One region of the Methylobacterium sp. WL12 genome, then DNA from elsewhere that is predicted to be linked to it. Evidence: riboswitches for the same ligand, from Rfam matches in the RefSeq annotation. Region 1 holds a riboswitch; each other region holds the start of a gene.
What was found. Region 1 has a riboswitch for cobalamin ahead of FV226_RS04340 (TonB-dependent siderophore receptor). Riboswitches for the same ligand answer to the same signal wherever they lie in the genome.
Positions count from the first base shown of each region.

Region 2: it holds a riboswitch for cobalamin, as region 1 does, so the genes downstream of both, FV226_RS16545 (TonB-dependent receptor) here and FV226_RS04340 (TonB-dependent siderophore receptor) in region 1, are expected to answer to the same signal.
Region 3: it holds a riboswitch for cobalamin, as region 1 does, so the genes downstream of both, FV226_RS22355 (TonB-dependent receptor plug domain-containing protein) here and FV226_RS04340 (TonB-dependent siderophore receptor) in region 1, are expected to answer to the same signal.
Region 4: it holds a riboswitch for cobalamin, as region 1 does, so the genes downstream of both, FV226_RS00505 (CbtB-domain containing protein) here and FV226_RS04340 (TonB-dependent siderophore receptor) in region 1, are expected to answer to the same signal.

Region 1 is NZ_VRUW01000006.1:79,442-87,242, forward strand. It holds gene FV226_RS04330 (3-keto-5-aminohexanoate cleavage protein) at 1-886, opposite strand, end outside; gene FV226_RS04335 (PepSY domain-containing protein) at 979-2,451, opposite strand; gene FV226_RS04340 (TonB-dependent siderophore receptor) at 2,453-4,666, opposite strand; cobalamin riboswitch at 4,961-5,170, opposite strand; gene FV226_RS04345 (phosphatase domain-containing protein) at 5,260-6,474, opposite strand; gene FV226_RS04350 (site-specific tyrosine recombinase XerD) at 6,588-7,574, opposite strand; gene FV226_RS04355 (histidine kinase) at 7,571-7,723, opposite strand.
Region 2 is NZ_VRUW01000044.1:21,452-29,252, forward strand. It holds gene FV226_RS16520 (phosphatase PAP2 family protein) at 1-26, opposite strand, end outside; gene FV226_RS16525 (MFS transporter) at 460-1,698, opposite strand; gene FV226_RS16530 (LysR substrate-binding domain-containing protein) at 1,826-2,725, shown strand; gene FV226_RS16535 (hypothetical protein) at 3,157-3,366, shown strand; gene FV226_RS16540 (TonB-dependent siderophore receptor) at 3,709-5,928, shown strand; cobalamin riboswitch at 6,110-6,309, shown strand; gene FV226_RS16545 (TonB-dependent receptor) at 6,549-7,801, shown strand, end outside.
Region 3 is NZ_VRUW01000083.1:13,734-20,464, reverse strand. It holds partial or broken gene FV226_RS22355 (TonB-dependent receptor plug domain-containing protein) at 1-965, opposite strand, end outside; cobalamin riboswitch at 1,075-1,274, opposite strand; gene FV226_RS22350 (AAA family ATPase) at 1,371-1,865, opposite strand; gene FV226_RS22345 (hypothetical protein) at 1,916-2,878, opposite strand; gene FV226_RS22340 (ABC transporter ATP-binding protein) at 2,853-3,671, opposite strand; gene FV226_RS22335 (iron ABC transporter permease) at 3,668-4,702, opposite strand; gene FV226_RS22330 (ABC transporter substrate-binding protein) at 4,699-5,484, opposite strand; gene FV226_RS22325 (TonB-dependent receptor) at 5,568-6,731, opposite strand, start outside.
Region 4 is NZ_VRUW01000001.1:105,105-112,905, reverse strand. It holds gene FV226_RS00525 (Uma2 family endonuclease) at 1-24, opposite strand, end outside; gene cobW (cobalamin biosynthesis protein CobW) at 106-1,140, opposite strand; gene FV226_RS00515 (DUF1636 domain-containing protein) at 1,159-1,527, opposite strand; gene FV226_RS00510 (CbtA family protein) at 1,520-2,269, opposite strand; gene FV226_RS00505 (CbtB-domain containing protein) at 2,292-2,468, opposite strand; cobalamin riboswitch at 2,505-2,693, opposite strand; gene cobU (bifunctional adenosylcobinamide kinase/adenosylcobinamide-phosphate guanylyltransferase) at 2,761-3,288, shown strand; gene cobO (cob(I)yrinic acid a,c-diamide adenosyltransferase) at 3,285-3,932, shown strand; gene FV226_RS00490 (hypothetical protein) at 4,063-4,254, opposite strand; gene FV226_RS00485 (cobyric acid synthase) at 4,345-5,796, shown strand; gene FV226_RS00480 (MFS transporter) at 5,958-7,337, shown strand; gene cbiB (adenosylcobinamide-phosphate synthase CbiB) at 7,271-7,801, opposite strand, start outside.

The sequences.
Region 1 (7,801 bases):
GGGCGTCGTCCGGCGTGGCGACCTCCAGGCCCAGCCCTTCGATAATGCGGCGGACCTGGGCGACCTGCTCGGCGTTCGATTGCGCCAGCCGCCCCGGGCCGCCCCACAGGCTGTCCTCCAGCCCGACGCGGACGTTGCCGCCCATCGCCGCCGCCATCGCGGCGATGTTCATCTGGTTGCGCCCGGCACCGAGCACCGACCAGCGGTACTGGTCGCCGAACAGCCGGTCGGCGGTGCGCTTCATGTGCATCACGTCGTCCGGGTGCGAGCCGATGCCGCCCTGCAGCCCGAACACCGTCTGGATGAACAGCGGCGCCTTCACCAGCCCGCGGTCGAAGAAGTACTTCAGATTGTAGAGGTGGGCGGTGTCGTAGCACTCGAACTCGAACCGGGTGTCGTTGCCGGCGCAGGTGGTGAGGATGTGCTCGATCTGACCGAACGAGTTGCGGAAGATGATGTCCTTGTTTCCGAGGTACGTCCGCTCCCACGCGTGCTTCAGGTCCGTGAAGCGGTCGAGCATTCCGAACAGCCCGAAGTTCATCGAGCCGAGGTTGAGCGAGGCGACCTCCGGCTTGAAGGTCGCGGCCGGGCGCACCCGCTCCTCGATGGTCATCGTCGGCGCGCCGCCGGTGGTGATGTTCACCACGCAGTTCGAGCGCTGCTTGATGACGGGCAGGAACTTGGCGAAGGCCTCGGGCGTCTGGTCCGGCTCGCCGGTCACCGGGTTGCGGGCGTGCAGGTGGACGATGGCCGCGCCGGCCTCCGCCGCGCCGATCGCCGCGTCGGCGATCTCCTCCGGCGTCACCGGCAGGTACGGCGACATGCTCGGCGTGTGGATCGCGCCGGTGACGGCACAGGTGATGATGACTTTTCGCGCGCTCGCCATGGTCGCTCCGTCCCTGCCTGTCCGCTCGCTCCGGGTCGTTCGGTCCGGATTTAGGGCTGCCGGGTGCCGCGGGCAAAGCCCTGGCCGCAGGCTCAGGCCGGGCGCGAACCGGCCGCCGGCCGTCTCAGGCGGCGCCAGCCCATCGCCACGCCGGAGGCCGCGACCACCGAGCCGGCCGCGAGCAGCAGGAGCATGAACCCGTCCCAGGCCGGGCGGTGGCGCACCAGCAGGCCGAAGTCCAAGGTGTGCAGCAGCTCGAAACCCCAGCGCTCGGCCCGGCCCGACCGGTCGAGCCGGCTCAGGATCTCGCCGGTGGCGGGGTCGATGTGGAACCACGTCGCCGCCGGGTCGTCGAAGACCACGCGGAGCACCGGCAGGCGACGTCGGCGGTGGTGCGAGGTCCAGTAGAAGTCCTCGCGGTCGAGCCGGATCGCGTCCATCGATCCGGCCTCCGGGACCAGACGTCGGGCAGCCGCCGCGACCCGCCCGGGCGCGACCGTCGGCGTGCCGCAGCAGGGCACCTCCCGGCCGTCGCGGCAGGCGATCGGCGCGAGCGGCGCGCCGCCGAGCCAGGTGAAGCGCACCTCCGCCGCCGCCGCGCAGGCTTGGCCGCGGATCGATGCGAGGTCGAGCCCGGTGCGGGCGCCGGGCGCGTCGGCGTAGCGCTCCAGCATCGCCTGCGTCGGCGCAGACGGGGAGAACCAGCGGTTCGGGTTCATCGAGAGCCAGCCGCTGACGACGAAGCTCAGCAGCGCCAAGCCGCCGACCAGCCCGCCGACATGGTGCCACCGCGCCAGGCCGCGATAGGGCGTCGCCGCGCCGGAGGGATAGCGGCGGGCGAGCCGCAGCCGCACCAGCCCGAGCGCGAACCCGGTGACGCCCGAGACCACCGCGATCCCGGACACCCACAGGATCACCATGCGCCACAGATCGGCCTTCGCCCGCAGCGGCGTGACGTAGAGCCAGTGCGGGACCGCGCCGAACCAGTTCCAGAACCGCTCGTGCCGCGTGGTGTCGAGGACGACGGCGCCGGTCGGCTCCGAGACGTAGAGCTCGGTGCCCTCCGGGTCGCCGAGCGCGATGCGGTGGAGCGGGCGCGCGGCGTCGTAGCGCTGGTGCACCGTCCACAGGTCGTAGACGACGGTCTCGCGGAACGCCGGGTGCCGGCTGCGCGGATCGTGCCCCGCGACGGCGAGCGCCTCGTCGGGCGTCGCCGGGCCGATCGGGCGCCCGTCGACCGCCGAGACGGCGCGGCGTGCGCCGTCCCATCCGACGACGCGGTAGACCGGCTCGGCGCCCCGCATCGACAGGCTTAAGCCCCGGGGAAAGCGCGCTTCGCCGGCGAGCGCCGCGTCGGGCTCCACCCGGACCGCGTCCCAGGCGATCGCGGGCAGGCCGGCGCGGCGCTCGGGCTCGGTGAGCGTGGGGTAGGCGACGTACATCATCACCGCGCCGCTCGCGAACCACATCGCGAAGAACAGGCCGGTGGCGATGCCGAGCCAGCGGTGGCCGAGATGCAGCCAGCGCTTGCCGGCCTTCGCCAACGCGCGTGCGGAGGACGCCATCTCAGAACGCCGTCGTGAAGGCGACTTCGACCGAGCGCGGGCGCCCGAGCAGCCAGTTCGTGCCGACGCCGTCCACCGCGTTGCCGCTGATCGCGTAGACCTTGTCGAACAGGTTGAAGACGCGGAACGACAGGCGCGAGGCCGGCGTGACCTGATGGTCGAGGCCGAGGTTGACCAGGCCGTAGGCCGGGCGCCGCGCGGTGTTGCCGAAGTCGCTGAACACCTCGCCGACATACTGGAACCCGACCCGCGCCTCCCAGCGCGGCGCGAAGGCGTAGTTGACCCAGAGGTTGGCCACGCGCTCGGGCACGTCGATCGGCTGCTTGCCGGCGTAGGAGACGGTCGCGCCGTCCACCGTCTGGTCGAAGGCGTCGTACTGAGCCCGCAGCAGGGCGAGGTTGGCGTCGAGCCGCCAGAGCGGCGTCACCTGCAGCGAGAACGCGGCCTCGACGCCGGTGGAGGATTGCCGCCCGACCTGGGTCGCGACGTTCGGCTGGCCCGGCACCGCCGAGATCAGGTTGTCCTTGACGATGCGGTAGCCGGCGAGCGTCCACTCGCCCCGGCCGTCCCAGAACACGCCCTTGGCGCCGACCTCGACCTGCTCGCCGGTGGAGAGCTTGAAGCCGGACAGCGACTGCGACAGCGTGATCAGGCTGTTGACCGGGTCGGTGGCGGTGGCGACCTGCGCGTAGAGCGCGGTGTCCGGCGTCGGGTTGAACACCAGCCCGAAGCGGTAGCCGAGCCCCTGGTAGGCCTTCTCGAACTGCGCGGTGCTCACGAGGTTCTCGCGTTGCAGGTTCGAGGCGTCGAAGCGGACGCCGCTGAGGAACGACAGCCGGTCCGAGAGGATCAGCCGGTTCTCGGCGAAGACCGAGGCCTGGTCGGTGCTGGTGGCGTAGGCCGGGCTCGCGCGGCCGTTCACCGGAAACAGCCCCGGATCGTAGCCGACCAGCGGCACGCTGGTGACGAGCCCGGACCCCACGGTCGAGAAGTTGTTGGTGTGGCGGAAGTCGACGTGGTTCACGTCGAAGCCGGCCAGGAAGTCGTTGCGGAAGCCGAGCAGCGTGCCCTTGAACGCGGCGTCGAACCGGTTCCCGACCTGCTCCTGTTGATGGTAGATCTCGGTGTAGTCGCTCCGGTCGACCAGGCCGGTGGTGCGGTTGAAGGCGTAGGTCTCGACGTCGAGCCAGTGGCGCCGGCTCTGCAGCCGGTAGGCGGTGTTGCGGATTGTGACGTCGGCGCTCGGCGTCCACTCGGTCTTGAACTGGGTCCAGTTGTCCGCCCAGGTGATCTTGGAGTCGCGGACGTTGTAGTTGCTGAACCGGATGCGGTCCAAGATGCGCCCCTCGACGAGCGGCGTCCCCCAGTAGCGCGCCGGCTCCTGGTAGCCGAGGTCGTGACTCAGGGTGAAGGCGAGGTCGGGCGTCGCCTGCAGCAGGAGCGCGCCCGAGATCGCGAGGTTGCGGAAGTCGCCCTCCGGGCTCATCCAGCCGCCGGCGCGGTTCCCGCTGACGTTGAGGCGGTAGGCGACCGCGTCGCCGATCGGGCCGCCGGAATCGAGCGCGAGCCGCGCGATGCCGTCCGAGCCGACCCCGGCCCGCACCACGTTGACGGGCGTGAAGGTCGGCTTCTTCGTCACGACGTTGATCACGCCGCCGATCGCCCCGTCGCCGTAGAGCACCGAGGCCGGCCCGCGCAGCACCTCGATGCGCTCGACGTTCCAGGTGTCGAACGGGAAGGTCACGGTGTTGGCGCCGACGAACAGTCGCGTGCCGTCGTAGAGCTGCTGGATCGAGTTCGGCCCCGAGAACCCGCGACTGGTGAAGGCGCCGTTGCCGTTGCCGGGCGCGGCGATGGTGGTGATGCCGGTGGCGTTCTGCGTCACGGCCTCGGCGATCGTGTCCTGCCCGCGCAAGCGCGCGGTCTCGCCGGAGATGATGTCGACGCTGCCGGGGGTCTCCAGCGGCGTGAGGCCGAGGCGGCTCGCGCCGCGATCGGGCGTGCGCAGGTTGAGGCCGACCGGCGCCGCGCGGGTCGGGCCGACGCCGTCGCCGGACACCGTCAGGGTGTCGAGCAGGACGCTCGACGGCTCCCCCGCGGCCGGCTGTGCGCTGGCCTCAAGTGGAGGGCCGGACGCGGCGAACGCCGTCGCGGCCAGCAGCAGGCGACGGGTCGTGCGCCCGCGGGATCGTGGGGATTTCCGGAAAACGAACATGGATCGGTTGCGGCTCTGACGGCGCGGCGCGACGGCCTGCCTGCCCAAACCCCTAAAGCGAATGTAACAATGTTACAATCGCGCGGTCGCCGCAACCCGAGGCGGCCGTCGGCGCACGCGGGCCGGGCGGCTGCGTGGGGGTCGGTCGGCGCGGGTCTCGCGGCTGGCAAGGGCATGGACGGGGCGTGCGGACGCGTGTGGTGGCACGTCACCGCGAACGAGGCCGCCCCGCGTCCGCCCGATCGGGCGCACGCGTCTCGACACCCGCCGAGGCACCCCGCCCGACGCGTTTCGCGTGTGACCACGACTGACGGCAGGTCTCCTGGCTCGCGGGTCGCTGCCCCTCATCGTCTTCCCAGGTGCCGTGACCCAGTGACGTGTTGATGGAGGGCTCGCCGCTTACAGTTGCGGGGGCAGCCGCGGCATCAGGCAAGCGCTTTCGCGCCCGGTCCTCACCGCGTTCCCTTTTGATCCCCGAAGGGAACCGTCCCGGCCAAGTGGCCGTGGCGGAGGCGCCGAGTCAACGCCTCGAATCACGACACTGTGAGTTGTGGCCCGGCGGCGACACGTGAAGCGCCTCCCGCCAAGCGCCCTCAGCCGTGCGATCCATCCCGCGCCGGCGCCTCGACGACGACGCTCGGCGGCAGCGTCCCGCCGGCGCCGCCCAGCACCGCGCCGAGGTTGCCGGGCGGGGCGGTCTCGGCGTCCGGCGTCGGCTCGCCGCCGGACGCGTGCTCGTCCGCCACCTCCGCCACCGCGGCCGTTGCGATCAGGCCGAGGCCGGCCGCGTGCCGGGCGATGGCGGTGCTGTCGGCGGCGATGACGAGGTGGCTGCCCGCTTCCGCCACCACCTGGGCCAACGCCTCGATCTCGCGGATGCGGTCGGCGTCGCGCGAGACGTTGCGGATGTAGACCGCCTTCACCCGGCCGGGATGGTCGGCGACGATCCGCCCGTACACCTCGGGGTCGTGCTGGCCGCTGTCGCCGATCAGCACGAAGGGCAGGTCGCGATAGAGCGACAGCATGTGGACGATCAGCGCGCGCTTGTGGTCCTCGGCCCGGCGGGGGAGGGGGTGCTTCCACGACAGGCCCCATTCGCGCAGGAACAGGATCGGGCCGACCGGGATGCCGTGGATCTTGAAGAACTCCGACAGCATCTCGTAGAGGCCCCACGGCGCCCGCGAGACGTAGAGCATCGGGTTGGCCTGGGTGCCGTCCGGGCCGACGTAGAGCGCCCGGTAGAGCGCGGCGACGCCGGGGAAGGCGACGCGGTTCTCGGCATCCTCCACGAACAGGCGCCACAGCATCTTTACCTTGTTCGCGACGCCGGTGCGCATCACCGTGTCGTCGATGTCGCTGACGACGACGCAGCCGGTGGCGCCCGGCGGCACGAACACCTGCGCCCGCGCCTGCACGGGCGGCTCGACCTCCAACGTCAGCGCGACCTCGTGCCAGCCCTGGTCGCCCGCGGGCAGGGATCGCGGGTTGAGGTGGACGCGGAAGTAGCCGTCGCGGTCGGTCTCCACCCGCGTCTGCGCGCCGCCGAAGCGCGCGGTGACGGCGGCGCCCTTCAGGGCCCGCCGGGCGATCCGCCGGGCGATGTCGCGCAGTTCCGTGCGCAGGCTCTCGTCGCCCGGCGCGGTGTCGGGGTGCGACTGGCGGAAGATGCGGCCGATCAGGAAGATCTCGTCGGGCGAGCCGTAGCCGCGATAGGGCTCGATCACGATGCCGCCGCGCCCCTGCGCGCGGCGCACCGGCCGGGCGACGAGCTTCAGCGCCCGGATCGCGCCCTTCCTCCAACGCCGCACGCCTGCCCCCATCGCTTCCCGTCCGCCTCTGCCGTCCGCCTTTGCGGCCGCGACGGTCAACGCCGCAACCGTCGCATCGGCACCCTCGCGCCGGCCCGTTCACGCGGGCGACCTTAAGGCTGCACCTCGGGCGAGCCTTCGGGGCCAGCTGGCTCGTCCATCAGCGGATGGAGGTCGCGCACCATGGACTTGAGGCGGTCGTCGAGGACGTGCGTGTAGATCTGCGTCGTCGAGATGTCGGCGTGGCCGAGCAGCTCCTGCACGATCCTGAGGTCGGCGCCGTTGTGCAGCAGGTGGCTCGCGAAGGCGTGGCGGAGCACGTGCGGGCTGACCTTGTCGGCGCGAAGGCCTGCCGCCTCCGCCGCCGCCTTCAGGTCGCGGGCGAAGGCCTGGCGGGTGAGGTGGCCGCTCTCGCTGTCGGCGGGAAACAGCCACGGCGACTCGCCCGGCGAGGCGGCGAGATGCCCGCGCATCGCGTCGCGCGCCAGCTCGGTCAGCGGCACCAGGCGCTCGCGCCCGCCCTTGCCGCGGACCACGAGGTAGCGCTCGCGGGTGGACGCCGCCGAGCGCGGCAGCGCGATCAGCTCGGAGACGCGCAGGCCCGTGGCGTAGAGCAGTTCGAGCAGGCACAGCATCCGCCGCGCCCGGCGGGCCTGGCCTTTCGCCTCGGCCGCATCCGCCGCGTCGGCCTGCGCGCGCGCCACCGCGAGCAGCCGGTCGACCTCGGCCACCGAGAGCACCTTCGGCAGCGTGCGGCCCCGGCGCGGGCCGGCGAGCGGCGCGCTCGGGTCGGATTCGGCCATGCCCTCGGCGTAGAGGAACTTGTGGAAGCCGCGGATGCAGGACAGCCGGCGCGCGGCCGACGCCGGCTTCAGGCCCCGCGGCTCGAGGGAGGCCACGTAGGCGCGAAGGCCCGCCGCCTCGATCTCGGCGAGGTCGAGACCTTCGTCGGCCAGGTAGCCGAAATAGTCGTCGAGGTCGCGCCGGTAGGCCTCGAGGGTGTTCTTCGCGGCCCCGCGCTCGGCGGCCAGCATGTCCAGGTAGGCCGCGATCTCGGGAGGCGTGGGCGGTTTGGGCTCGGGCGGGCGCGCCCGCTTCACCGAGCGCCCGGCTGGAGCTTCGAGGCGGGGATGGCGACGCTCATCTCCCGCGGCGTCGGCGTCACGAAGGTCGCGAGCGCGAACATGCCGGCGAAGACGAGGCCTGCCAGGATCGCGAGGGTGGCGAAGAAACGAAACAGGGTCGGCACAGGGGGCGAACCTCGGGGCACGCGGACGCAAGGGTACGTGGGGCGCAGCGGGAACGGTGCGTGTTTTGCGCTGCGGCA
Region 2 (7,801 bases), on a different contig from region 1:
GCCCCATTCCTGAGCGTCTTCGACACGGCGTTTCCCCTCATGCTCGGCTGGTGCCCCGACCCTAAAGATCTAAGTGAACGGCTCAGGTCCAGAACCCTGGCGCTTCCTCGTGACAGGATCGAGCGAGAGTGTAGCGCGCGGCTCAAGGCAAGGATCTCCTCCGCGCTTGGCTTCTGTCCGCCCTTCATCCCCAACTCCAGCGGCTTTAGCAGATCCTCTCGATTAGCCTGGTTTGCCGCCATCCGGTCAGGTCACGTGGTTCGATGCGAACCGCGAAAGCACAAAGAAACCGACAATATCCGGCGGCGGCGGCGTAGGCGCGCCGCCAGACGCGCAGTCGCCGCGCCGATGCCACGACTGCCGCCGGTGATCAGCATCACGGGCGCACCTCGTCCGTCTTCGCGCGGCAGGGGCATCCGGCCGGCCGCCATCCGTGGCCTCGGAGGGGTCGGACTGGGGTCATGGTTTCCTCGCGACGTGCGGCGACAGGACGAGCATGATCGGGACGACGGCGAAGGCCGTGGCGGCGGCCGCGACGGCGGCCCAACGTGGTCCAACCGCATCGCCCAGCGGGCCGTAGAGCAGGGGCGTCGCGAGCGCGCTGCCGCCGAGCGTCCAGGTGTAGAAGACTGCGAAGGCGTGCTCGACCCGACCGTGCGGCGCGAGTTCCGGCACGGTACCGTAGAGCACGGAGGATGTACCATTCAGCATTAGGCCGAGGACGGGCAGTACCGCGAGCGCGAGGGTGAGCGGAGACGCAATGACGAGCAGGATTGCGGCCGCCGTGCCCGCCTCGGAGAGGATCACGCAGCGTGTCACACCGAAGCGGTCCCCGAGCCGGCCGAAGATCGCCTTGCCCAGCGCACCGCCGACGGCGGCAAGGCCGAACGCGACGCCCACCGTGGTGAGGGCCGCCCCCTTTTCCTGCAGCAGGAACGGAAGGTAGACGAGAAAGGCCGGGCGGGCGGCGTTGTCGAGGATGCCGACCGCCACGAGGAGTCCGAAGCCGGTCCGGCCGACCGTAGGATCGCCGGGCTCGGCCACTTGTGGGCGCGCTCGCGCTTCCTCGCGCAGGATGGGCTCGCGGGGCAGCAGCGTGGCGACCCCGGCCGCGACGACGGCTCCGAGGCCGGCGGCGAGCCAGAGCACGAAGCGCCAGTCGGCGTGGGTGAGGAGAAGCCCGGCGAGCGCGGGCAACGCCGCTTTTCCGAGATCGCCGGCGAAGTTGTAGGTGCCGAGTGGCCCCCTTGCCCTCGTCCCATAGGTCCGGGCGATCACCGCCGAGGCGAGGGGATGCTGGGTGCTGCTTCCCGCGCCGGAGAGCGCCAGGGCGACGCAGAGGCCGACGAGACCACCCGAGGCGCCAGCCAGCGCATAGCCGCCGGCGCCGAGCAGCGTGCCGAGAACGAGGACGGTTCGCGCGCCGAGCACGTGCGCGAGTGCGGTGGCGGGCATCTGAAGGCTGGCCAGCGCGCCGACATAGAGCGAGCGCACCAGGGCGAGCGCCACGTAGCCGAGGCCGAACTCGGCCTGCCAGACCGGCAGTAGAACGTAGATCAGGTCGGTGTAGCCATCGTGCAGGGCGTGGTTGACGCCGATCGTGGCGAGGATGCGCGTCCGCCGGGACGCGCGGATGTCGGCCGCCCCATCCGTCGGGCCCATGGCCTCCTCGTCGGAACCCGCGATGGTCGTCGGCATCGATCACCCTTCCACGGCTGCCAGCAGCCAATACGGTGACGGCTACACCCGTGATAATCCGGCGATGAGTGTCGTTCGACTCACGCTACCCGTGCGCTAAACTCACGGATGCCAGCCCAGAGGTCCGATGCGTCGTCTTCCACCCCTCCACGCGCTGCGCGTCTTCGAGGTCGCCGCCCGGGCCGGCAGCCACGCCGCCGCGGGGGCCGAACTCGGGCTGACCCACGGGGCCGTCAGCCGTCAGGTCGCCGTGCTGGAGGCGTGGTTCGGCCAGCGCCTGTTCGTACGGGTCGGGCGCAACGTCGTCCCGACGCCCGCGGCCCGGGCCTTCGCGGAAGCGGTCAGCCTCACCTTCGACAGACTCGACGCGGCGGCCGAGATTTGCGGCCGGCCCCTCGCGCCACGGACCCTGCGGGTGAGCACGCCCACGACCTTCGCGATGCGCTGGTTGATCCCGCGCCTGGACAGCTTCCACGCGGCGCGGACGGAGGCCGAGGTCGTCGTCACGACCACCACGACCTTGCACAATGCCCTGCGCGGCGGCTTCGACCTCGCGGTCCGACGCGAGCCGCGCATCGGAACGGGGGCGCATCATCCCTGGGGCGCCTACCGCGCGGTCCCCTTCCTGCGGGAGGCCAACACGCTGGTTGCAAGCCCGTCCCTCCTCGCGGCCCGCCCCCTGCGCACCCCGGACGATCTCGAAGGCGCCACTCTGCTGTCGAGCGAGACGCGCCCGGGCGACTGGAGCGACTGGCTCGCCGCCGCCGGTCTTCCCCCTGATACGGGCAGCCGCCGGACGTTCGACCATTACTTCGTAGCTCTGCAGGCGACGGCGGACGGGCTCGGCTACGGCCTCGGACCCCTGCCCGTCTTGTCCGGCGACCTGGCGGCCGGACGGCTCGTCGCCCCGTTCCCGGAAATCGTCGTCCCGCGCCCCGGCTACGTGGCCCTCGTGCCGAACGATGCGGACAAGACCTCGACCCTGGCGGCATTCGTCGACTGGCTCGTCGCCACGGGCGCGCAATGAGATCGGACGACCATCGGACCGAGCCGGAGACGGCTTCTCTCCATGCGAGAAAGGCATTTGCGTTCGGCGTAATGACCGATGTGTGCGTGAAGTGGCCCCTCGCGTTCCGCGAGCAAACGTCCGCTCTTGCGACCCGGTCTTTCGGAAGCGGACCGACAAAAATCCACCCAACCCGGACGTTGGCCTCTACCTCAACAGCCTAGAAGCGGACCTTCCGAAGGTCGCCAAAGGGTCGAAACCGGACGGCTCTGATGTCAGAGAAACAGTCGGAATTCAGACATATCGTTCAGGTTGCTTTCAACCTATCTAGAAGCCGCACACAGTCTGCAAAAGGCTTCCGGGAACCGTGCCCAGCTCAGCCAGTTGACCCACAGATTATATCTGTTCTAATTCGCAACTGAGGGCGGTCGTTGGCCGCCGGCCCCGTGAGGATGATGACCATGGCGAACGCCCACTGCGACAGCTGCAAGTTCTATGATGAGCACAAGGGCAACAGCGCCCCGGCGGCCGCGGATGCCGGCCTGTGCCGGTTTAACCCGCCGGTCAGCCAGCCGGCGCCGGAGTCCAAAGGCCTGTGGCCGGTTGTCGGCGCCAGCGACTGGTGCGGCCATTTCACGGCCGAGATGACCGCGGCCGAGTAAGGTCGGGTTTCTTCACCTAACGATCAGGGCCAGCCGCGAGGCTGGCCTTTTTCGTTGCCGGCACCGGCTGGAGCAACGAAACGGCAGCCATACCCTCCCCGTGGCCGCTGCCGGCCGTTCCGGCAGACAGGCCCAGTCCGACGACCGGGCAATGCTGATGGCCTGAGCACAAGTGCGCATTGCTATGGCAAATGGAGCGCTCAATAATCCGTAGCTTAGAATTTCTTCAGATTTGAACCGTTGTAAGTGTGTGATCTATAACACGTTTTCGGCTTGCTCAACGATCCGTGACCGCCGATGACACTGGTATTGCGCTAGTCCGAGCGCGCGCCAGCGTGATCCATGTCCCACCGCTTCTCGCTCCTTCCCGTCCTTCTCACCACCACCGTCCTTGTCGGTCCCGTGGTGGCACAAGATGGCACGGTTCAACTCAACGAGATCTCGGTCGATGCAGTGGGGCCCAGCGCTTCCGTCGCGGCATCGGCCGGCTCCGGCGGCCTCAACGTCAGCGCTGGTGACGCTGGCACGGCCGCCACCAGTGGCGGCGGTGGCGGCCCTTCTGGGATCACCGGCTACACGGCCCGTGTCTCCACAGCCGCCACCAAGACCAACACCCCGCTGATCGAGGCCCCGCAGTCGGTCTCGGTGGTGACCCGAGAGCAGCTCAACGACCGCAACGTTCAGAGCTTCACCGACGCGGTCAACTACGTCCCGGGCGCCATATCTTCTCGATCAGGCTTCGATCCACGGTTCGACCAGGTTTTCATCCGCGGCTTCGACGTGCTCACCAACCAGGGCATCTACCGCGACGGCCTGCGCGTGATCGGCAGCGGCTTCGCCTACCCGAAGAGCGAGCCTTACGGCGCGGAGGCGCTCACCATCCTGCGCGGCCCCGCCTCCGGTCTCTATGGCCTAGGCTCGCCAGGCGGCATCCTCGATATCACGAGCAAGCGGCCCGTCTTCGTACCGTTTGGAGAAGTGCAGTTCCAAGCCGGGAGCTTTGGACGCTTCCAGGGCAACTTCGACGTCGGCGGTCCGATCGAGGGTTCAGATGGCACGATGGCCTACCGCCTCACCGGCGTGCGCCGCGAGGCGGGCACCTTCATCGGTCTCGGCACGAACGACGACCAGCTCAACATCGCGCCCGCCTTCACCTGGAAGCCGTCAGCCGATACCACATTCACGTTTCTGAGTGAGTTCCAGGTCACCAACACGCCGGCGGCGACGTTCTTCTACAATGACCCGGGCTTCCGAGTATCCAAGTTCTACCAGGGTGATCCACGCTTCATCGGCCTCGATCAGACCCAGTATCGGGTCGGCTACGCCTTCGAGCATTTCTTCACGCCCGACCTCGTCTTCCGCCAGAATTTTCGCCACTACGGACTGTTCCTTAGCGGGAAGTACGTCGATATCAACAACATCAACGACGCGCGGACGATCGGCACGCGCGACACCGGCTATATCCGCGAGGGTCTGGTGCAGCAGACGCTGGACAACCAGCTGGAAGCACGCTTCGCCACTGGCCCAGTCGCCCACACCGTGGTCGGGGGCGTCGACTACGCCCGGTACAGCCTCAGCCAGCGCCTCGGCTTCGGCCTAGCCCCGGACCTCAACCTCGTCACGCGCAACTACGGCCAGCAGTTCATCGCGACGCCGCCCCTCGGGGCCGCCTCGCGCCAGACCCAGGATCAGGTGGGCGTCTACCTGCAGGACCAGGCCAAGTTCGGCGACTTCATCCTGACCGTAAACGGGCGCCACGACTGGGTCTTCCAGGACAACTACGCGACGCCCGACAGCGCGGTCTCACGCCAGGACAACAGCGCCTTCACCGGCCGCGTCGGCCTCGGGTACGTCCTGGCGCCCGGGCTCGTTCCGTACGCGAGCTATGCCACGACCTTTACCCCGCAGGTCGGCCAGGATCGGAACGGACAAGCGTTCAAGCCGGCCACCGGCGACCAGATCGAGGCGGGCGTGAAGTACCTGATCCCCGGCACCAACATCCAGACGGCGTTCGCCGGGTTCGACATCAACCAGTCGAGCATCCTGATCCCTGACGCGAGCAACATTGCGTTCCAGACGGCTGGCGGCGCCGTACGCTCGAAGGGCTTCGAGGCCGAGGCGACCGCCAATCTCGCGCCCGGTACGAACCTGACCATCGCCTACACGCACGTCGACATCCGGTTCGTGAACTCAACCTCGTTTACCGGCGACTCCCTCAACGGGAACCGCGTCTCCGGCATCCCCAGCGATACCTACGCGTCGTTCCTGACTTATGCCTTCCCGCTATCTTCAGCCCTGCGTGGGCTGCAGTTCGGCGGCGGCATTCGCTACATCGGATCCAGCTACGCGGATGATCAGAACACCGTCCGCAATACCGCCGTGACGCTCTACGACGCCCTCGTTGCCTACGACTTCGCCGCGCTCGATCCGAAGTACAAGGGCTTCCGGGCGCAGATCAACGGCTACAACATCTTCAACCGGAGCTACACGACCTGTTCGTTCGCCTTCTGCAACTTCAACCAGCCAGCGACCGTTATTGGCAGCCTCATCTATCGTTGGTAAGATAGAGAACCTCAGGCCGAAAATCGACTGTCAGAGAGGCTTCGAAGGGTAAGGGGCGGCAGTTGGCTCAATCCCCGGAAGTGGCCATTCGAAAACAGCGAGGCCACGGATCCCATCTGTCACAGCGAGGCCACACAAGCCGCCGATTTTGTTCATGGCGTTGACGAGGCTTGTCAGAGCATCCGATGGTGACAGCGACGGTTCCTTTCCGGAGGATCAAAAGGGAACGCGGTGAGGGCCTTGGCCCGAGGCCGTGGCTGCCCCCGCAACTGTAAGCGGCGAGCCCATCATCAACACGTCACTGGGTCCTCGGGCCTGGGAAGACGATGAGAGGGCGGTGACCCGCGAGCCAGGAGACCTGCCGTCAGTCGTGGTCACACGCGAAACGCATCGGGCGGGGTGTCCTGGTGGGTGTCGAGGCGTTCGGCTGTCCTAACGGCAGGCAAGCGCCCAGGCCTCGTTCGCGGTGACGTGCCACAGACGTCGCCCGAGGCCCCGTGTCCGCCATTCGCTTTTCTTCGAGCCTACGCACCATCCTGCTCGCCACCTATGCCGGCATCCTGTCGCACGCGGCCCTATCGCAACCGGCGCTGAACCTCGCAGAGGCCAATCTCGACGAGATCTCGGTCACGGCCGAGACGACCACACCGGTCGCGAACAGTGCCGGGCCAGCAGCCAGCGCCGGCTACGTCGGCGGCACCACCGGCGTCGGCGGCACCCTGCGTACGGTGAATTCGGCCAGCGCCGGGACGATCTCAGGCGCCGAGATCAACAGCCGCCCGATCACCCGCCCGGGCGAGGTGCTGGAGTCGGTGCCGGGCCTGATCGTCACGCAGCACTCGGGCGAGGGCAAAGCCAACCAGTTCTTCCTGCGCGGCTTCAACCTCGACCACGGCACCGACATCGCGATCGACGTCGACGGGATGCCCGTGAACATGCGCACCCACGCCCACGGCCAGGGCTACGCCGACATCAACTTCCTGATCCCCGAGCTCGTCGGCGCGGTGGAGTTCCACAAGGGGCCGTACTTCGTGCGCGACGGCGACTTCGCCTCGGCCGGCTCGGTGCGGATCGACTACCTCGACACCGTCGCGAAGTCCGTCGCGCTGACCTCGTTCGGCTCCTTCGGCTACGCGCGGGCGCTGACCATCGCCTCGGCGCCGCTCGGCCAGGGCAACCTGCTGGTGGCCGGCGAGGCGCAAGTCTACGACGGCCCCTGGGACGTACCGGACGCGCTTCGCAAGGTGAACGGCGTCGTGCGCTACAGCCAGGGCACGGCGCTCGACGGGTTCTCGGTTACCGGCATGGCCTATGCCAGCCGCTGGACCGCGACCAACCAGATCGCCTCACGTGCGGTCTCGGAAGGCCTGATCGGCCGTTTCGGCACCCTGAACCCCACCGACGGCGGAGACTCGTCGCGCTTCTCGCTCTCGGGCCGCTGGAGCATGACCGACGACACCGGCATCACGCGGGCCTCGGCCTACGTGATCCGCCAGCAGCTCAACCTGTTCAACGACTTCACCTACTTCCTCAACGACCCGGTCGCCGGCGACCAGTTCCACCAGCTCGACCAGCGCATCCTCGGGGGCGGCGAAGTGAGCCACGTCTTCCAGGGCGCGCTGTTCGGGTTGCCGATGGAGAACGAGGTCGGCGTGCAGACCCGCACCGATTCGATCCGGGTCGGGCTGTTCAACACCACGAACCGCCAGTTCCGCTCCGGCGTCCTCGACGACCGGGTGCTGGAGGCGAGCGGAGCGTTCTACTACGACAACCGCGTGCGCTGGACCGACTGGCTGCGCACCAGCGTGGGCTTCCGCGCCGACGCCTACTACGCCGACGTGGTCTCCGATACGGCGGCTAATAGCGGGAAGGC
Region 3 (6,731 bases), on a different contig from region 1:
AGGCCGGTGAGGCTACCGGTGTTGAGGTGCGTGGCGACCCGCAAATGCCAGTCGGTGTTGAAGGCGTGCTCCAACCGGACCTGCAGGATCCCGGCCTCCGACACGGAATCGTCGCCGGGCTCGCCGAAGAAGCGCGAGCGCGGGACGAGGCCGAGGCGGTTGTTCACCGCGACGGTGCCCCGGTCGAAGGTCTGGCGGTTGCGCAGGTACTGCGCCTCGAACGTGATCTTGGTGTCGGGCGTGACCTGCCAGCTCACCACGGGCGCCAAGAGCACCCGGTCGCCGCCGACGAAGTCGCGAAAGCTGTCCTGGCGGGCGAGGACGCCGTTGAAGCGGTAGAGCACGCTGCCGTCCTCGCTCAGCGCACCGCCGGCATCGACCGTGGTGCGGGCGGTGCCGAAGCTGCCGAACAGCGTGCCCATCTCGACGAAGGGTCGGGCTACGGGCTGCTTGGTGAGGATATTCACGGTCCCGCCCGGATCGCTGCGGCCATAGAGGGCGCCGGCCGGGCCCTTCAGGACCTCGATGGACTGGACGTTCTGGGTGTCGGGGGCGCCGTTGTAGCCGCGGGCGATGTTGAAGCCATTGAAGAAGATGTCCTGGGTCGCGAATCCCCGAACGGAGTAAAGGGCGAGGTTCTGAGCGCCAAAATCGTTCTGCTTTCCGACCCCGGGCACGTAGTCGAGCGCGCGCTCGACGCGGGTCGCGGCTGTGTCAATCAGGACTTCCCGGGGGATTACGTCGACCTGCTGCGGCAGGTCGCGGCGCGGCGTCACCGTCTTGGTGCCGCTGTAGAGCTCCGGCACCCGGTAGGTCGGCATGGCGGTGAGGGTCCCCTCGACCGAGAGCGCATCGAGCACCACGGCGGTCTCGCTAGAGGGCGCCCCTTGGGCAGCGACGGCGGCGGGGATCGCGCAGGACAGGGCCAGCACGGACATCAGCGGGATGGACGGTGAACGGGACACGTTGATGGGCCTCGGGCGACGGCAGTGGCACGTCACCGCGAACGAGGCCGAACCACGCGCAGTGCGCATGCTTCCGCACCCGCCGGGGCACCCCGCCCAGCGTGTCTCGCGTGTGACCACGACTGACGGCAGGTCTCCTGGCTCGCGGGTCACTGCCCTTCACCGTCTTCCCGAGCGAGGCCGCTCAGTGACGTCGGTGGCGAAGGGCTCGCCGCTTACAGTTGCGGGGGCAGCCGCGGCGTTGGGGCTACCCCCGCACCGCGTTCCCTTTTGATCCTCCGGGGAGGAACCGTCACGGCCGAGCTAACATGCCGACGCCCATGCCCGTCAACGGACCGAGTGCAATGCACGAGGGGTTATGCCCTGCCGGCAACACCTGGGAAGACGGATCGCGCACTCCGTCCGTCAGGTCAGGACCTCGACCTGCTGCGGCGGCAAGCTACGCCACCACGCGTCCGGGGATTGGAAAACCTCGTAGGTGAACCGGAGGACCTCATCCGGCTGGCGATGCGACGGGTCCACGCGACCGCGCTCCGCGTTGCGGGACTTGAGGACCTCCCACGGCACGTCGAACACTTTCCACTCCACGGTGAGCCCGTGTCGGGCGACGATCCCGAGCTCGCGCTCGAACACGGATCTGGTGAGATGGGTGTCCGCCATCACCACGCTGAAGCCGTTCGTCAGGGCGGCATCCAGGGCTGCTTCCTTGACCCGGTGCAGGAGGTCCCGGGCCGCATGGTCACGGGAGCCCTGCCTGAGTTCCCAGTAGACCTGCCGGTGCGGCGGCCAGAGTGTTTGCCGAAAGTCGTCGAGGGTGAGGTGGACCCAGCCGTCGAGAGGGTCGAAGCGGCGGGCGTAGGTCGTCTTCCCCGCGCCCGGACAGCCGATCAGGCCGATCACCCTCTGCGGTGCCCCCGGACGATTCCTGCCGGGCACCGTCCGGGTCACGGTCAGGCCGTCGCCTCCGCATCCTCGTCGTCGCTCGCCGAGCCCTCGATGATCTCGCCCCGTAGGTAACGAGCCTGGGCCTCGGCGACCCGCCGTGCGCCCTGGGCGTGGCGGGTCGACACCGTGCCGCCGGGCGCCTCGGGCCCGCCGCGCTTGATCGCCACGAGTTCCGGATCACCCCAATGGTCGAGCATCTTCTGGAACGCTTCGTAGCGGCCGGCATCGAAGGCAATGCGCTCGCCCATCATGTCCTTGTAGGGGTGCGCCGGATGCAGGCCTCCGCAGGGTACCCAGCCCGCCGGGATCGGGGTCGTGGCGGCATGGGTCCGACCGCTGCGCAGGAGCTTCGGCAGCACATGCGTGTGCGGACCTTCAGGACTGGTACCGCCGGACCCGGGGATCGGGGCATAGACCTCGACGCGCCCGGCCCGCGCCAGGAACACCCGGTGCGGGCTCATGGCGACGAGATGCGGCCCGATGGGGTTGGCGCGGTCGAATAGCGGCATGCCGACGCCGGCCCGGAGCCGCTCGACGGCCTCCGGATCGCGTACCCGCACGCAGGCATCCACAGCGAGAAGGCCGAGGCCGAGGTCGAACAGGATACCGTCGCGATCCTCGACCCGGGCGGCGTTCCGGTCGGGCCCGAGCTCCGTCACCACGGTCCTGCGGTTCATCGTACAAGTCGCCTCCGGCAAGCAAAGCGCGATGGCGTGGTTCCAGCCCGAGGCGACCGCTGTCTCGTAGGCGACGGGCCGCAGGTCGGAACTCGGCGTCAGGGCGATGGCCCCGCGCGCGGTCGCAAGTCCCAGGCGATCGTCAGGGAGGGCCAGGACAGGCTCGTCGGGATCGCGCATGAACTCGGCGATGGCACCGAAGCTGCCGAGGCTCCAGGCCGTGCCCGGATCGGCCAGTGCCTCGCGCAGGAGGGCCACGACAGCATCAGGGCTGGTGGGGGAAGGCTGCATCGATCTCCTCCGTGAGAGGCCCCGAACGGTTCCAGGGCAGGATATAGGCGGTTCCGTCTGGTCCAGCCCCACGGCAAACCGTGACGCCGAAGACGTCCGAAAGTAGCCGGTCGGTCAACGCAACGTCCGGGTGTCCATCGGCGGCGACACGTCCCTCGCCCAGGACCACGATCCGGTCGCAGAACCGGGCCGCGAGGGAGAGGTCGTGCAGGACGGCGACGACGCCGGTGCCGGCCAGGGCCACGCTCCGCAACAGCGTCATGGCGTCGAGCTGGTGGGCAGGGTCGAGGGCGGTGATCGGTTCGTCGGCCAACAACCACTCCGCTTCGACGGCGAGCGCCCGCGCCAGCAGCACGCGCATCCGCTCGCCCGTGGACAGGGTCGGTTCGGTCCGCTCGGCGAAGCGCGCGACGTCGGTCCGGGTCATCGCTCGGTTTATGGCGGCGTGATCGACGCCATCGAGGTCACCGAACGCGCGTCGATGCGGTAGCCTGCCAAGGGCGACGAGGTCACGCACCTGCATCGGCCAACCGGCCCCCGCGCCCTGGAAAAGCACCGCGATGCGTTTGGCGCGCGCGTCGCGGGAGATGCCCTTGAGCGGCATACCGTCGAGATCCACGCGGCCCTTGGTCGGGGCGACCAAGCCCGCGAGGGTGCGCAGGAGGGTGGTCTTGCCGGCGCCGTTCGGACCGACCAGACCGACGAGGGTCCCGCGTTCCAGGGACAGGGTGATATCCGAGAGGATGGCACGCCCGCCGAGGCGGACATCGAGAGCTGCGGTCGCGAGGCTCATGCGCCGCGCCCTCGCTCACGCAGGAGGAGCACGATCAGGAACGGTGCCCCAACGAGCGCAGTCACCACACCGAGCTTGAGTTCCGGGCGCGTCGCCAGGAGACGAACGCCCAAGTCCGCGGCAAGCACCAGGGCCGCCCCCGTCAGTCCGCTCGGCAGCAGGCTGGCGCCGGGACGCGCGCCAACCAACGGTCGCACGAGGTGGGGCACCACGAGGCCGACGAAGCCGATGGCGCCGCTGACGGCCACGCCACTGCCGACAGCCAGCGCCGCGCCCGTCACGAGGCGCAGGCGGACTGAGACCAGATGGAAGCCGAGGCTCGCAGCTGTGTCCTCGCCCAGCGTCAGGGCATCCAGCGCGCGGCCGGTGGACAGCATCAGGCCCCAGCCGACCGCCATCAGCGGCAGGCATAGCCAGACATGGTCCATGCTGCGGTCCGCGAGCGACCCCATCAGCCAGAACACGATCTCCAGGGCCGCGTAGGGGTTGGGCGACAGGTTTAGCACCAGCGCCGTCATGGCGCCGGCGAGGCTCGACAGGGCGACGCCGGCGAGGATCAATCCCAAGTTGGTGCCGCCTCTGGCGGCGACGAGGTTCAGGGCGAGCGCCGCCACGGCGGCGCCGGCGATCCCGCCGAGCGGGAGGGCCAGGCTAAGCGAGGCTGCGAAGCCGCCATAGAAAACCACCACGGCCCCAAGGGCCGCCGCGGAGGAGATGCCGAGGATGCCGGGATCGGCGAGCGGGTTGCGCAGGTAGCCCTGCATCGCCGCCCCGGTCAGCCCAAGGCTGAAGCCGACGAGGGCCCCGAGCAGGGCGCGGGGTAGCCGCAGTTCCCAGAGCACCAGCGCCGGGAGGGTCGCCCGTCCGCCGATGAGGTCGCCAGCCGCCGCTAGGACGTCGAAGGGGGCATACCCGACCGCGATGGACACGACTGTCAGGACGAGCACAAGCAGGCCGAGTATCCAGACGACCGCGCGGGGTCCGACGACCGCCCGGTCGACCCGCATGGGAGGCGGGAGGGGAGCGTTCATCGTGCCGCCCGTTGGTGTGCCGCCGCAGCGAGTAAGGCCACGACCTCGGCGACCTGCGGACCTGGACAGGTCCAGAGCCGGTTCGGAATCGAGACGGTACGCCCCTGCCGGCGCAGCGCGTCGAGGACGGGATGATGCAGCAGGGCATCGGCCAGCGACGGCGCGCCGGGCTCCCCCTCGTCGAGGACGATGAGGTCGGCGTCGGCCAAGGCCGCCGCTTCCAGCGGGACCTGGCCGAAGCGGTCGCGACCGAGTTCCGCCGCAACGTTGACGAGGCCGGCGGCGCGGATGATCGCATCGCCAAGGCTGCCGGGTGCCACCGTGAAGGCGTTCGGACGCATCACAAGGGCCCGCAAGGGTTTGGCCGCCGGCATTACCTCGGCCAGCCGAGCGTCGAGGTCCGCGACCATCGCCTCGCCGCGCGCCGGGTGCCCGAGGGCCGCGGCGACGGTCCGGATCTGGGCCCGCACCCCCTCGAAGTCGTTGGGTACGCCGAGTTCGAGAAGGGGGAAGCCGACGCGCTTGAGCAGGCCCACCGTGGTCCGCGTCGTGAAGGCACCGGCAACGACGAGGTCGGGCCGGAGGGCGACGATCTCCTCCGACAGGCCGCGTGTCACTGCGATGCCCGTCGCCTCCCGCGCGACGGTCGAGCCGCGTGGGTCATGGGCGAGGTAGGTCACGGCGGCGACCTGATCGCGGTCGGCAAGCCGAAGGACTAGCTCGTCCGCGCAGAGGTTCATCGAGACGACTTGCCGGGGTCCCCCGGATGCCGGGGCGGCCATCCCAGCGGCAATCGACCAGATTTGGCTGACCGCCAGCATCGCCGTCAGGACCGCGAAGCCGGACCGTCGTGCCATCGGCGGTCTCAAAACGCGGTCAGGCGGACGCCGCCGTACACGGCGAGGCCTGCCCCGAGGAAGCCGGTGGGGTTCTCGTAGCGGCGGTCGAATAGGTTATCGACCCGCCCAAACACGCTCACCGTCTCGCTGACGTCGTAGTTCACCGCGAAGTTGACCAGGGTAAAGCCCGGGTTCTTGAGCCGGGCCACCGAGAAGTCGCGGTTGCCGTCGACGAAGTGGCCGAGCACGATCACGGTCCCGCTGACGGTCAGGCCCGGGAGGGGGGTCCAAAAGGCTGTCGCGCTGCCCTTGTGGCGGGGCCGTCGCAGGAGCTCCTGGTGGGTGATCTCGTTCTTGGTCACCGTGTTGGTGTAGTCGACCCGGCTCGTAAGGGTATCGGAGAACCGGACAGCGACGAAGGCTTCCGCCCCGTACGATTCGGCCCGGCCGACGTTCTCGTTCGAGGTGAACGTCGCGTTCGAGGTGATGAGGTTCTTGAAGTCGTTGGCGTAGTAAGTCGCGCCGACGAGGACGCGGTCCCCCAGGGGCTGCTCGATGCCGGCGTCGTAGCCGAGGCTCTCCTCAGGCCTGAGGTTCGGGTTGGCGAAGAAGTTCGAGGCCGGGAAGCTCTGGAACAGCTGGCTCAGGGTCGGCGCCTTGAAGCCGGTGCCGACGCTACCTTTGATCCGGGTCTCGGTGAAGGGCAGGATGTAGCTCGGCGCGACGCGGAAAGTGGTGGCCGGCCCGAAGGCGTCATTCTCGTCGTGGCGGATGTTGGCCACGAACGCCGCCCGCTCGAAGGGCGTTAGCTGCACCTCCCCGTAGCCGGCCGTGTTGCCGTTCCTCGCCCGCAGGTTGCCGGCCCCGAACGGGCTCGGGTCGGTGGTCGACAGGCTCTCGTCGTCACGCTGCGCGCCGAACAGGATCAGATTGCCGGGCGAGAGCTGGTAGTCCCCGCGGTACTCGTAGCGCGTGCGCTGACCCAGGCCCGTCGTCGCGTCCGGCGTTGCAAGGGGGTCGAGGGGCCCCTGCTGTCTGTTGAACAGGTTCGAGTAGTTGATGGCGAAGAGGTTGTGGAAGCCGGCGAACGGCGTCCATTCGGCCTCGTTTCGGGTGAAGACCTGCTGCACGTCGGCGGCACTCCGGAACGCCGCCGGGAAGGCTGGGAAGGTGCTGTAGTCGGTGCCCGT
Region 4 (7,801 bases), on a different contig from region 1:
GGCGAAGAACGCATCCAGGCTCATCGGGCTCTCGCGGCGGTCCAGCATCCCGGGATCTGCGGTGGTCGTGAAAACGGGCAGTGTAGCGCGGGCGGCGGACAAGCCCTAGCCGGCCAGCGCTTCCGCGACCGCACCCTGGTCGAAACCCTTGAGGCCGATCACCACCAGGGTGCCGTCGCGCGGCTCGCTCGCGGTCCAGGGCCGGTCGAAATGATGGGTGATGCGGCGGCCGACGCCCTGCACCACGAGGCGCATCGGCTTGCCCTCGACGGCGCAGAAGCCCTTGATCCGCAGGACGCCCTTGGTCTCCGCCGCCTTCTCGACGCGGGCGGCGAGGTCGGCGGCGGTGATCGCGGTGCGGACCGGGAGCGCCACGGTCTCGAAGTCGTCGTGGTCGTGGTCCTCGCCCTCGCCGTGATGCGACGGGCGCGCGTCGAGGTCGTCCTCGGCGGCGGCCTGGAGGCCGAGCAGCACGCGCGGGTCGATCCGCCCGTGGGCGGTCTCGACCACCTTCACCGCGCGGGGAAGCTGGCGCTCCACCTCGACCCGGACTGCGGCGAGGCCGGCGGCGTCCATCATGTCGGCCTTGTTGAGCACGACGAGGTCGGCGCAAAGGAGCTGGTCCTCGAACACCTCTTCCAGCGGGTTGTCGTGGTCCACGGCCGTGTCGGCGGCGCGCTGGTTCGCCAGCGCCTCGGGGTCCTCGGCGAAGGCGCCGGACGCCACCGCCGGCCCGTCCACCACCGCGACGACGCCGTCCACGGTCACCCGCGAGCGGATCGCCGGCCACTGGAAGGCCTGGACCAGGGGCTTCGGCAGGGCGAGGCCGGAGGTCTCGATCAGGATGTGCTCGGGCGGGTTCGGGCGGTCGAGGAGCGCCGTCATCGCCGGCACGAAGTCGTCCGCGACGGTGCAGCAGATGCAGCCGTTGGGCAGCTCGACGATCGAATCCTCGGTGCAGCCCTCGATGCCGCAGGCGGCCAGGAACGACTTGTCGAAGCCGACGTCGCCGAACTCGTTGACCAGGATCGCGAGCCGGCGCCCGCCGGCGTTCTCGACCACGTGGCGCACCAGCGTCGTCTTTCCGGCACCGAGGAAGCCGGTGACGATGGTGCAGGGGATCTTCGCAACGATGGTCATGGGGATCTCGCCGATGGCTCAGGCCGCGCGCGGCGGAAACGGGGGGATGCGGGCGACGACGCCCTTGCGGAACTCTTGCGGGCGCTGCTTCCACGGCACGATCCCGTCGGGCGTGCCGGCGTAGAGCCCGACGCCGTCGAGGATGATGCGTGCCGACGCCGCGGGGTCGAGGTCGCCGTAGACGTAGGTCCAGCGATCCTCCGCCGCCACCGCGACGGTGCAGGGCCGCTTGCAGACGGAGAGGCACTCGACCGCCTCGATCGTCACCCCGTCGGGCGCCGGCAGCGCGCGCAGCGCGTCGAGCAGGCGGGCGCCGGCACGCGGGCCGTCCGGTGCGTCGCCTTCCATGCGGCAGGTGGTGCAGACGTAGAGGACCGTGTCAGCCACGGGCGCCTGCCGCGGTCTTCGGCCCGAAGGTCTGCCACGCGCGGCCGAACGCCAGCCCGATCACCGCCCAGAACACGAAGGCGATGGCGAGCGAGCGCGCGGCGAACTGCGCGGCGAGGCCGGCGGGAAGCTCGGAGGGCGTCGCCGCCACCTCCGGCGCGCCGGCCAGATGCGGCGCGACGATGAGCACAAGTCCGCCGAGGATCGTGATCGGCACCCGGCGGATCGCGATGAGGTAGATCCCCATCGCGGTGGCGGCGGCGGTCATCAGCCACCAGACCTGGCGCGCGACCAGAGGAGCCGCCTCGCTACCGGGCAGCTCCGGCGGCAGGCCCAGCGCCGGCGCGAGCGCCACGGCGAGGAAGCCGGCCACCGCGAAGGCGAGGCCGCGTTCGGGCGACGGCTCGCGGCCGGTCGCCAGCATCACCGCGCCGAGCAGCAGCGCGTAGCCGATCCCGCCGACGAGGGTCGCGAGCCCGGTGAACAGCATGCGCGGCAGGCCCGCGCCCGGCTGCCACTCGGGCGCGGCCTTGGAATCGTGGTCGTGCCCGGCATGCGCCAGCACGATCGGCAGGCGATCGGGCATCGGGGCGACGGCGGCTGCGGAGCCGGGGGTGGCCTGGGTCTCGTAGCGCTCGGCCGCGATGATCAGCGGCGAGGTGAGCGCGAGTTCGAGGCCCGTCACCAGGACGGCCGCGAGGAAGCCGGCGGCGAGCGCCGCCGACAGGAGCCGGATGAGCATGGGAGCGCCTGGGTTCAGGCGGTCAATGGCAGGGGAAGTTCTGCGTGTGCCGGAAGTCGTGCGCCGCGTTGTGCAGCGCCGAGGCGGGCGAGAAGCCGGCGAGGAACACGAGCCCGAGGCCGAGCATGGCGGCGACGGCGATGGCGACGAAGCCTTCGTTCGCGCGGGTGCCGGTTTGGGTGAGGGTCTGGGTGGTCATGTCGACAACATCTCCGGCCGCCCCGCCGGCGGCGTTCGAGAAAGCGCGGGGGACGGCAGGTCTCCTGGCTCGCGGATCGCCGCGCCTGCCGCCTTCCCGAAACATCGGTGGCCGAGGGCAGGAGCTAACCGCTCACAGTTGCGGGGGCAGCCGCGGAATCGGGTTTCCCCTCACCGCATTCCCTTTTCACCCCGTCTCCGGGGCACCGTCTCCACCAGCCATAGCCTGTCCGGCGCACCCGCACAACGGAGGCTTTGACGGGCACGCCACGGTTGGGGCATGGGTCTTCGCCATGCAGCAGGCCGCGCCTCGGACGACCCTCGTGCTCGGCGGTGCGCGCTCGGGCAAGAGCGCCTACGCCGAGAGGCTGATCGAGGCGGAGCCCGGCCCCTGGTTCTACCTCGCAACGGCGCAGGCCTGGGACGACGAGATGCGCGCGCGGATCGCCCTCCACCGGTCCCGCCGGTCCGGCGACTGGATCACGCGGGACGTGCCGACGGCGCTGGCCGCGGCGATCGCCGACGCGCCGGGACCGGTGCTGGTCGACTGCCTCACGCTGTGGCTCACGAACCTGATCCTCGCCGACGCCGACCTCGACGCCGAGACGCAGGCCCTGGTCATCGCCTGCCGGGCGGCGCGGGGCCCCCTCGTTCTGGTCTCGAACGAGGTCGGCCTCGGGATCGTCCCGGACAACGCGCTCGCCCGCCGCTTCCGCGATGCGGCCGGGCGCCTCCACCAGGCCCTCGCGGCCGAATGCGACCGCGTCGTGCTGACGGTCGCCGGGTTGCCGCTGACCGTGAAACCGCAGGGAACGTCATGACCGACGACGCCAAGCCCGACGACGCCAAGCCTGACGACGCCAAGCCTGACGACGCGACGCGCCATCGCGAGAAGATGGAGAAGCGCAAGGCGGTTCAGGACGCCGAGGTGGCGGCCAAGACGATCGAGAAGGGGCTCCTCATCGTCAACACCGGCCCCGGCAAGGGCAAGACCACGGCGGCGCTCGGCCTTGCGCTCCGCATGCTCGGACGCGGGCACCGGGTCGGCATCGTGCAGTTCATCAAGGGCGCCTGGGACACCGGCGAGGCGCATGCGCTCAAGGTCTTCGGCGACCGGGTCGCGTGGCACGCCATGGGCGAGGGCTTCACCTGGGAGACGCAAGACAAGGCTCGCGACATCGCCGCCTGCCTCAACGCCTGGAACCAGGCGACCGACCTGATGGCCGACCCCGGCATCCGCCTGCTCATCCTCGACGAGCTCAACATCGCGCTGCGCTACGACTACCTCGACCTCGATGCGGTGGTCGCGACGCTCAAGGCCCGCCGCCCGGACCTCCACGTCGTCGTCACCGGCCGCAACGCCAAGCCCGCGCTGATCGAAGCCGCCGACCTGGTCACCGAGATGGGCAGCGTGAAGCACCACTTCGCAGCGGGCGTGAAGGCGCAGGAGGGCATCGAGTTTTGATCGGTCGTCGGCGCGGCGTGGTGCGCCTTCCAGGCCAGCCAGTCCTCGATGCGCAAATTTTCGACGCGGTCGAACTCGCGGCCGTTGTCCGCGAATGCGGGCAATGTGCGAGCGCCGCGCAAGCATCGGCCTACAAATCCACTGGGTCCGGCTCTGCCCGATCGACAGGCTCGATATCGCCTTCGCGATCGAGCGATGGAAGCCCGTCGAGCGGGGCGATCAGGGTCGGGTGCACGATCGTATCAATGGCGAAATGGTCGCCGTCGCTTTGCATGACGGCGTGGTTCCGATTTTCAGGAAGCACTCTGATCGTTCGCTTCATTGCATCCGATCGCTCCGCTTTCTGGCGAGCTTATGCCGCGCGGAAGGAGGAAGGACATCTTTCTTCCTTCGCCATGCCTTCGGTGACGGCATGACCCGCGCCCTGATGATCCAGGGCACCGGCTCCGACGTCGGCAAGTCGCTGATCGTCGCCGGGCTCGCGCGGGCCTTCACCCGGCGCGGGCTGCGCGTGCGCCCGTTCAAGCCGCAGAACATGTCGAACAACGCCGCCGTCACCGCCGACGGCGGCGAGATCGGGCGGGCGCAGGCGCTGCAGGCGCGGGCGGCCGGCGTCGCGCCGTCGATCCACATGAACCCGGTGCTGCTCAAGCCGCAGAGCGAGGTCGGCTCGCAGGTTGTGGTGCAGGGCCGCATGGTCGCGACCGTGAAGGCACGCGACTACCAGGCCTGGAAGCCGAGGTTGCTGGAAGCGGTGCTCGACAGCTTCTCGCGGCTGAAGGCCGAGGCCGACCTCATCCTCGTCGAGGGTGCTGGCTCGGCCTCCGAGGTGAACCTGCGCGCCGGCGACATCGCCAACATGGGCTTCGCCCGCGCCACCGACACGCCCGTGGTGCTGCTCGGGGACATCGACCGCGGCGGGGTCATCGCCAGCCTCGTCGGCACCAAGGCGGTGATCGACCCGGACGACGCCGCGATGATCGTCGGCTTCCTGGTCAACCGCTTCCGGGGCGACCCGACCCTGTTTTCCGACGGGATGGACCTGATCGCGCGCCACACCGGCTGGGCGAGCCTCGGCCTGATCCCGCATTTTCCGCAGGCCGCGCGCCTGCCGGCCGAGGACGTGCTCGGGCTCGTTGGGTCGGCCGGCCCGGCCGCGACCCGCATCGCCGTGCCGGTCCTGCCCCGGATCGCCAACTTCGACGACCTCGATCCGCTTCGCGCCGAGCCGGCGGTGGAGGTGGTGCTGGTGCGTTCCGGCGAGCCGATCCCGGGCGACGCGGCCCTGGTGCTGCTGCCGGGATCCAAGACCACGATCGACGACCTCGATTTCTTCCGCGCGGAGGGATGGGACGGGGATCTGCGGGCGCATCTACGCCGCGGCGGGCGGGTCCTGGGGCTGTGCGGCGGCTACCAGATGCTCGGGCGGACGCTGTCCGACCCAGACGGCATCGAGGGCGCGCCGCGCACCGTTCCGGGGCTCGGGCTGCTCGAGGTCGACACGGTGATGACGCCCCTGAAGCGCCTCGAGGCGGTTTCCGGCACGAGCCTGCCCGACGGCATCCCGTTCTCCGGCTACGAGATGCATGTCGGCGACACGACCGGCGCCGATTCGAGCCGGCCGCTGCTGCGCCTGGCCGACGGACGCGCCGACGGGGCGGTGTCGGCCGACGGGCTGGTCTGCGGCACCTACGTTCACGGGCTGTTTTCCGACGACCGGCAGCGGGCCGCCTGGCTCGCCCGCCTCGGCGCGCGATCCGACGGCGCCTCCTACGAGGCCGGCATCGAGCGGGTGCTCGACGCGCTCGCCCTGCACCTCGAACGCCACGTCGACTGCGACCGGCTGCTGGCGCTGGCCCGGTAGGGACTCGCGCGCGTGACAGGCGAGCGGGTCCTGTTCCCGTCGCGGGTGATACGCGCTCCGAACCGCGCCACCGCCCGATAGGCAGGCGCCGCGTCCCGGCCTAGGCTCCGCCGAAAGCGCGGTCCTTCGCGAAGGGACCGCCGGACGCCGAGGAACGCCCTATGACGCCCATTGACACCGCGGCCGACGACGCGCTCGCCCGGCGCACGATCGCGACGGTGACGTGGCGGCTGATGCCGCTGCTCGGGGTGATGTACCTGGTCGCCTACATCGACCGGCAGAACATCTCCTACGCCAAGCTGCAGATGGTCGGGGATCTGGGATTGAGCGAGAGCGTCTACGGGCTCGGCGCGTCGCTGTTCTTCCTCGGCTACTTCCTATGCGAGGTGCCCGCCAACGTCATCCTGGAGCGGGTCGGCGCGCGGCTGTGGTTCGCCCGGATCATGGCGACCTGGGGCCTGATCACGGTGCTGCTCGGCTTCACCCAGAACACGGTGATGTTCTACGTGCTGCGCTTTCTGCTGGGCGTCGCCGAGGCCGGCTTCTTCCCCGGCGTGCTGTTCGTGCTGACCCTGTGGTTCCCGCAGAAGCACCGCGCCGCGATGATCGGCTGGTTCATGATCGCGAGCGCGGTGGCCAACGCCGTCGGCGCGGCGGTCGGCGGGGCGCTGCTCGACCTCGACGGCGCGCTCGGGCTCAAGGGCTGGCAGTGGGTCTTCGTCAGCACCGGCGTGCCGGCGCTGTTCCTTGCGGTGATCGTCCTGCTCGTCCTGCCGGAGGGACCGGAGAAGGCGCCCTGGCTCGATCGCGCCGGCCGCGACTGGCTCAGCCGGACGCTGGAACAGGAGCGCGAGGCCGGCGGCAAGGTCGAGCACGGCAACCCGTTCGCGGCGCTCCTCGACCGGCGGGTGTGGATGCTCGCCAGCGTCTACGTCGCGTTCCCGCTTGGCGCCTACGGCCTGAGCTACTGGCTGCCGACGGTGGTGCGGAGCTTCGGCGTCACCAACACCGTCAACGGCTTCATCAACATCATCCCGTGGGTGGTCACCGGGTTCGCCCTGTGGTGGGTGCCGCGGCATTCCTCGCGGACGGGCGAGCAGACCTGGCACGTGGTCGGGCCGGGGCTCGTCGCGGCCGCGGCGCTGGCGCTGAGCGTGGTTGTGCCGGGGTCGGGCCTGAAGTTCGCCTGCCTGTGCGTGGCCGCCGCCGGCATCTTCTCGGCGCAGCCGGTGTTCTGGTCGCTGCCGCCGACCTTCCTGAAGGGCGCCTCGGCCGCGGCCGGCATCGCGGCGATCAACTCGGTAGGCAACCTCGGCGGCTTCATCGCACAGAACGCGGTGCCGATGATCCGAGACCGCAGCGGCAGCGACCTCGTGCCGATGATCTTCCTCTCGGCCTGCCTCGTGGTCGGCTCGTGCCTCGTCTTCGTGGTGCTCGGCGCCCTGCAGCGCGACGCCGGCCGCCGCGCCGCGGTTCAGAGCGTAACGAGCAAGGCGCCGACGGTCGCGAGCCCCCACAGCAGTGCGCAGGCGGTGCGGTAGAGGCGCAGCGCCCGCGCGATGTCCTCGGCGGTGGCCGCCGCGCGGCCGTCGCCCATCCAGGCATCCTCGACCGCGACGCCGGCGTAGACCCGCGGGCCGGCGAGCCGCAGGCCGAGCGCGCCCGCCATCGCCGCCTCCGGCCAGCCGGCGTTCGGCGACCGGTGGCGGCGTGCGTCGCGGCGGATCGCGCGCCAGGCGCCGGCCGGCGAGGCGCCGCGATGGAGCCCGGCGGCGGTGACGATCAGCACGGCGGTGAGCCGCGAGGCCGGCAGATTCACGAGGTCGTCGAGGCGGGCCGAGGCCCAGCCGAACGCTTCGTGACGCGGGGTGCGATGGCCGACCATGCTGTCGGCGGTGTTGATCGCCTTGTAGAGCGCACCGCCCGGCAGGCCGCCGAGCCCGATCCAGAACGCCGGCGCGACGATGCCGTCGGAAAAGTTCTCCGACAGGCTCTCGATCGCGGC